DNA from 2 places in the Stenotrophomonas sp. SBJS02 genome. Region 2 is predicted to be linked to the other one. Evidence: predicted binding sites of a transcription regulator. Region 2 holds the regulator's gene; the other holds the start of a gene.

Region 1 (3,407 bases), 2.0 Mb from region 2:
TGTCGAGCGGGTGGATGCCAGCGGCGACCAGGACGACTGGCTGATGGCCTGGCGCGCGGATGCGCGCAGCACGGGTGCGGGCGTGCGCGAGGTGCGGGTGCTGGAGGGCAATATCGGTTACCTGCGCCTGAGCACCTTCTATCCGCTCGATCTGGCCCGGCCGAAGCTGGCCGCAGCTTTCACCCTGCTGGCCGACACCGATGGCCTGGTGCTGGACCTGCGCCAGAACGGGGGGGGGCGATGACGGCAGTGCGGACCTGCTGGTGCGTACCCTGCTGGAGTTAGATGTCACCGCAGTGCAGGTGCTGGAGCAACGTGGACGGCGTACTCCCGTGCCACTGCCGCCAGCGAGCCTTCCGCCGTACCTGAAGCCGTTGGTGATCCTGATCGACCGCCGTACCGGATCGGCCGCGGAATTTGTCGCGTACTCGCTGCAGGCGCAGGGGCGGGCACGTGTCGTTGGTAGTCGAAGTGGGGGCGCGGCACATATGTTCGATGATCCTGTGCTGCTGCCGGATGGCTATCAGATCAGCATTCCCGACCGGCAGCCGATCAACCTGCGTACCGGTAGCAACTGGGAACGTACCGGTGTCACGCCTGATGCAGCAGGCGGTGACGATCCGCTGTTCGTCGCGCGGCAGTTGCTGGCCCGATCGGCATTGCAGAAATGAACGCACAATTGCAACCGCGCCCTATCGCAGACGACATGCTGCATGCCTAGAATCGAAGCATCCCGGTAGTTCCCGGGCGCTTCGAGTGAATGGACTCAATGAAGATTCTGTTGACCGGCAGTTCCGGGCGGATCGGGCGTGCGATCTTCGGCGCGTTGGCGGCGGCCCATGAAGTGGTGGGGTTGGATCGCAGTCCGTTCGCCACTACGCGCATCATCGCCGATGTCACCGACCGTCATGCGGTCACGCGGGCGGTGCAGGGCGTCGACGCGGTCATCCATGCTGCGGCGCTGCACGCCCCGCACGTCGGGCTGGTGCCGGATGCGGTGTTCCAGCAGATCAATGTGGACGCCACCGCGCACCTGCTGCAGGCGGCGCGCGAGGCCGGTGCACGGCGCTTCGTGCTGACCAGCACCACCGCGCTCTATGGTCACGCGGTGGTGGCCGGCGGCTGCCGCTGGATCGACGAGGACACCGAACCCCTGCCGCGCACCATCTACCATCGCAGCAAGCTGCAGGCAGAGGCGTTGGCTGAAGCTGCCGCCGCGCCGGGCTTCAGCGTGCGCGTGCTGCGCATGGCCCGCTGCTTCCCCGAGCCACCGGAGCGGATGGCGATGTTCCGCCTGCACCGTGGCATCGACGCGCGCGACGTGGCCAGCGCGCACGCCGCGCTGCTGCACGATGAGGGCGCGGCCTTCGCGCGCTACATTGCCTGCGCTCCGACGCCGTTCCAGCGCGATGACTGCCTGGAACTGGCGACCCAGCCGCGCAACGTGCTGGCCCGTCGCGCGCCACAGCTGCTGGCCGAGTTCGAGCGCCGCCGCTGGCCGTTGCCGCTCAGCATCGATCGCGTCTACGACAGCGCCCGTATGCGCAGGACGTTGGGCTGGCAGCCGCGCTTTGGGCCGGACGATGTCCTGCAGCAGTACGCCGCTGGCAGCATCGAAGTTCTGCCGCGGGCGCAATGGATCAAGGACCGCGTGGCCGAATAGGGCGGCAACGGGGCGGCTTCCTGACCCGACCCTGAGCAGGTTCAGGAATGTGCAGGCCCGCCGCCTCAACCTCGTTGGCAGGCGGCCGCTAACCCGGTGCGCTTCCAGTGCCGGGCACGACCCGGCGGCCGGTGGCCTGCGCGATGGATCGCGCGCCTGCGCGGTGCCTTCGCGGCGCCGGTCGTCCTGAACTGCCTTGCGGACCTTTCCATGCCTCCTTCCCGCTCCGCCGCTGCCCGCCGCCCGGGCAGCATTGCCCACAAGCTGATGCTGGGCACCGCTGTGATCGCACTGCTGTGCTTCGGCCTGACCGCATTCCTGATCTACCGACAGGCCAGCGCCAGTCTGATCAGCGCCTCGCGCCAGACCATGACCAGCGAGGCCAACGCCGAAGCGCGCCAGGTTTCGGCCGACCTGGGCACCGCCTTCGCCAGCAACGATGCCATGGTCGAAACCGTGCTCGCCCAGCGCGCGCGCGGTGACGTGCCCGATCGCGCCAGCCTGGCGGCAGTGCTTGGCGAACAGCTGCGTACCCACCCGGAGTGGCTGGGCAAGAGCACCATGTGGGAGGCCGATGCCTTCGACGGCAAGGATGCAGAGTTCGTCAACACCGAAGCGCACGATGCTACCGGTCGTTACATGAGCTACTGGGCCTGGCACGACGGCAAGCCGCAGCAGTCGACGATGACCGACTACACCGAGACCGCCAGCGGTTCGGGTGACTGGTACATGGTGCCCAGCCGCGACAAGCTGCCGAAGGTCAGCGAACCCTATGCCTATGACATCGCCGGGCAGCAGGTGCTGATGAGTACGCTGAGCACGCCGATCATCGAGAACGGCAGGTTCCTTGGCGTGTTCACCGTGGACTTTTCGCTGGCAGCGCTGCAGAAGCACCTGGCCACGTTGAAGCCGATGGGGGCCGGCCGCGTCGAACTACTGTCGCCGAAGGGCGTGGTGCTGGCTTCGGCCAATGCCGCCGAGATCGGCAAGCCGCGCAACGATGCATTGACCCGCAGCATGCTGGCCGACATCGCCGCCGATCGTCCGTTCGAGGCCTTCAGCCCCGATGCGGCCGGCAATGTGCGCGTGTATGTGCCGCTGCGCGTGGGCGACGCCCCTCAGCGCTTCGCGCTGGGCGTGGTGATGCCGCATGCGGTGATCGTGGCCGAGGCGCGTCAGCTTCTGTGGCTGACCCTGCTGGTTGGCGTGGTGGCCGCGCTGACGCTGAGTGCCGGTGTCTATGTGCTGCTGCGCCGGTTGGCGATCCGCCCGTTGGCCGAAGCCGTGCGTGTGGCCGGCGATGTCGCCGCGGGCAAGCTGGACAGCACCCTGCCGGCACGCAGCGACGATGAAGTGGGGCGTTTGCTGGAAGCGATGCAGGGCATGCGCGGCCAGCTGCAGGCGGTGATGGCTGCGCAGGCGGAGATGGCGCGCCGCCACGATGCCGGAGAGCTCAGCTACCGCATGGATGCCTCGGCGTTCCCCGGCGAATACGGTCGCATGGTGGCCGACAGCAACCAGTTGGTGGCGTCCAGCAATGCAGTCACCCAGCGCTTGGTTGAAGTGATGCAGCGCTACGCCGTGGGCGACCTCAGCGTGGACATGGAAGCGCTGCCGGGCGAGAAGGCGGTCTTCACCGCTGCAATGGCCACCACCAAGAGCAACCTGGCCGCGATCAATGAGCAGATCCAGCAGTTGGCCGCAGCCGCCGCAGCCGGTGATTTCGCGGTGCGCGGCGACACGC
Region 2 (3,407 bases):
AGGTCGTCGGCGTCGTTCTGCGAGACCGCGTGGCGGTCCAGTCCCTTCAGTGCCGGCCCGGCCAGTTCCGGGTCGGTGCGATGCTGTTCCGGCGGCAGGCCGAGTGCGCCGAAGCCTTCGTGCACGCGGCGGACAATGCCGACCACGCGACGGATGATCTGCCCGGTCAGGTCCTGGTAGCTCTGGGTCAGGGCGATCTCGGTCAGGTTGTGGCGGATGCGCTCGAGCTGCGCGTCCTGGCCAGGCTGCAGGCCTTCGGCGCGCAGCTGTTCGGTCAGGCTGCGGCATTCCTCGGCCAGGTCCAAGGTGCGGTGCGTGGCCTGTTCGGTCATCGCCACCACGTGGTCCAGGCGCGCGCAGGCATCGTCCAGTTCGCCGGCTTCGCTGGGCACGGTCGGCAGTTCACCCAGCGCCTGTCCCAGTTCGCGGGCCAGCCGCGAGAGGCCGCTCATCATCGGCTGCGTGCGCAGCGCGACCAGTCCGTCGATGCGCTGCCGCCAGGCGGCCTCGTCACCGGACTCCAGTGCGTCCAGGGCTTCCTGCAGGCGCAGGGCGAGGGCGTTCTTGTCGACCGTGGTATCCATCAGGCGCTGGCCGCCAGGCGTTCGAAGATCTTGCCGAGCTTCTCTTCCAGTGTCTGTGCGGTGAACGGCTTGATGATGTAGCCGTTCACGCCGCTCTGGGCGGCTTCGATGATCTGCTCGCGCTTGGCTTCTGCGGTGACCATCAGCACCGGCAGGGTCTTCAGCTTGGCATCGGCACGGATCGCCTTGAGCAGCTCGATGCCGGTCATCACCGGCATGTTCCAGTCAGTCACCACGAAATCGAACGGCTGGCTCTGCAGCAGCGACAGCGCAGCATGCCCGTCCTCGGCTTCGGCGGTGTTGGTGAAGCCAAGATCGCCCAGCAGGTTCTTGACGATTCGACGCATGGTCGAGAAGTCGTCGACGATCAGGATGCGCATGTTCTTGTTCAAAGCAGAATTCCTTTGTTGTTCATTCCGGACGGCCGGGGGCAGCCGCCTCGGGGATGTTCATTCTTCGAGGCCGGCGTCGGCAGCCTCGAACAGCTTCAGCCGGCCACGCAGGCGCAGTACCGCCTGGCCGTGGATCTGGCAGACCCGCGACTCGCTCACGCCGAGCACCGCGCCGATCTCCTTCAGGTTCAGTTCCTGCTCGTAGTACAGCGAGAGCACCAGCTGTTCGCGCTCAGGCAGGTGGCCGATGGCCTTGCCCAGTTCGCGGCCGAACTCGCCGCGCTCCAGCACCTGCTGCGGGGTCGGGCCACCCTGGGCGACGGTGTCCAGCTCGCCCTGGTCTTCGATGCGCGATTCAAGGCTCAGTACCTGACCACGGGCGGCGTCTTCCATCAGCCGCAGGTACTCGGGCAGCGGCATCTCCATCGCGGCGGCCACTTCGGTGGCGCTGGCGGCACGGCCACTGCTCTGTTCCAGGCGGCGGATTGTGGCGGCGGCATCACGTGCGCGGCGGTGCACCGAGCGCGGCACCCAGTCGCCGCGGCGGATCTCATCGATCATCGAACCGCGGATGCGGATCGAGGCATAGGTCTCGAAGGAGGCACCCTGGTCGGCGTCATAGCTGCGCGAGGCCTCGATCAATCCCATCATGCCGGCCTGGATCAGGTCGTCGACCTCGACGCTCGCCGGCAGGCGTGCGGCCAGGTGGTGGGCGATGCGCCGCACCAGATCCGAGTGCTGGGCGATGACCTCGTTGGCTGCCGAGCGCTGGACTTCCCTGTACTGGGCTGCGCCTTTCATGCGGCCACCCCTCGCTGCTTGAGGATGCGTTCGAGGAAGAACTCAACGCCGCCGCGCGGTTCGGTCGGTGCCTGCCAGCGTGCGGTACGGCGCGCGATCTCGGTGATCGCCAGTGCTGCCGGACTGGACGGGTAGGCCTTCACCACCGGCTGCTGGCGCTGCACCGACAGGCGCAGCCAGTCATCCTGCGGCACGCAGCCCAGATAATTCAGGGAGACATCGGCGAGGAACTTCTCGCAGACGCGGGTCAGCTTCTCGTACAGCACGCGGCCCTCGTTCGGGTCCCGCACCATGTTGGCCACCACCTGGATGCGGTCCACGCCACGCTCGCGCGAGAGTACCTTGATCAGCGCATAGGCGTCGGTGATCGACGCCGGTTCGTCACAGACCACCACCACGGTGTCCTGCGCGGCCTGGCAGAAGGTCAGCACGCCATCGGTGATGCCGGCGGCCGTGTCCACCACCATGATGTCCAGTTCGCGTTCCAGCTCGGAGAACACGTTGACCAGGCCGACGTGCTCGGCCGGGGCCAGTTCGGCCATGTGGCGGCGACCAGACGCGGCCGGCACCACCAGCACGCCGTTCGGGCCTTCGACGATGACGTCATCCAGCGTGCAGCGGCCGGCGACCAGGTCGGCCAGGGTAAAGGTGGGGTTCAGCCCCAGGATCACGTCGATGTTGGCCAGGCCGAGGTCGGCGTCCAGCAGCAGCGTGCGCTTGCCCATGCCGGCCAGCGCCACGGCCAGGTTGGCCGAAACGTTGGTCTTGCCCACGCCGCCCTTGCCGCCGGTGACGGCAATGGTGCGCACAGGGCCGAGCGGCTCGCTGCGGGTGGCCGACAGCGGGAAGGTCTTGGTCAGCTTGGCGTACTCACGCGACGGCATGGTTCAACTCCGGGTTGCAGGGCATATCGGCCGCGCGGCGCAAATCTTCAAGGCGAAGTACGAGATTGGCCGCACTGGCCCGGTGCAGGTCCTCCGGAACGTCCTGGCCGTCGGTCACCCAGGTGATGGGCAGGGCATGGTCCACGGCCACCGACAGGGCATTGCCGAAGCGGCCGGTCTCGTCCAGCTTGCTCAGCACCAGGCCCTGCAGGTTGGCCGCGCCGAAGCGGCGGACCACCTCGTCCATGTCGCCGAAACTGGTGTTGGCCGGCAGCACCAGCAGGGTGCGCACCTGGCGGGCGGCGCGCAGCCACTGCAGCTGGGCGGCCAGCGCGCGGTCGCGCGGGCCCAGGCCAGCGGTGTCGATCAGCACCAGCTTGTAGTCCTTCAGGCGTTCCAGCAGCTGGTCCAGATCGGTACCGCTGTTGGCCTCGTGCACCGCGATGCCGAGCTGGCGGCCGTAGCCGTACAGCTGCTCGCGGGCGCCGATGCGGGTGGTGTCGGTGGTGACCAGGGCGACGTCACGCGGCGCGTGCTTCTCGGCGAAGCGCGAGGCCAGCTTGGCGATGGTGGTGGTCTTGCCGGCGCCGGTCGGGCCCACAAGGGCGATCACGCCGCCTTCTTCCAGCGGGTCGACCGGGGCGATCGGCAGCTTGCGCGAAATCAGCCCCAGCATCAGGCCGCGGCCACGGTGGGCCTCGGTCTCCAGCGGGATCTGCATGGCCACGTCGCGGGCCAGGCCGGCG

The links. The regulator FliA, encoded in region 2, starts transcription of late flagellar genes. The targets are predictions, from matches to a motif close to TAAAGTTTNNCNNNCNNNGGCCGATAA.
Region 1: the regulator FliA is predicted to act here: its motif matches at 1,729-1,755, upstream of FQS62_RS22320 (methyl-accepting chemotaxis protein).

The regions. Positions count from the first base shown of each region.
Region 1 is NZ_CP109812.1:4,232,072-4,235,478, reverse strand. Features, by position in the region: partial or broken gene FQS62_RS22325 (S41 family peptidase) at 1-671, shown strand, start outside; gene FQS62_RS19520 (NAD-dependent epimerase/dehydratase family protein) at 770-1,663, shown strand; gene FQS62_RS22320 (methyl-accepting chemotaxis protein) at 1,874-3,407, shown strand, end outside.
Region 2 is NZ_CP109812.1:2,229,853-2,233,259, forward strand. Features, by position in the region: gene FQS62_RS10450 (protein phosphatase CheZ) at 1-584, opposite strand, end outside; gene cheY (chemotaxis response regulator CheY) at 584-976, opposite strand; gene FQS62_RS10460 (RNA polymerase sigma factor FliA) at 1,034-1,777, opposite strand; gene FQS62_RS10465 (MinD/ParA family ATP-binding protein) at 1,774-2,661, opposite strand; partial or broken gene flhF (flagellar biosynthesis protein FlhF) at 2,648-3,407, opposite strand, start outside.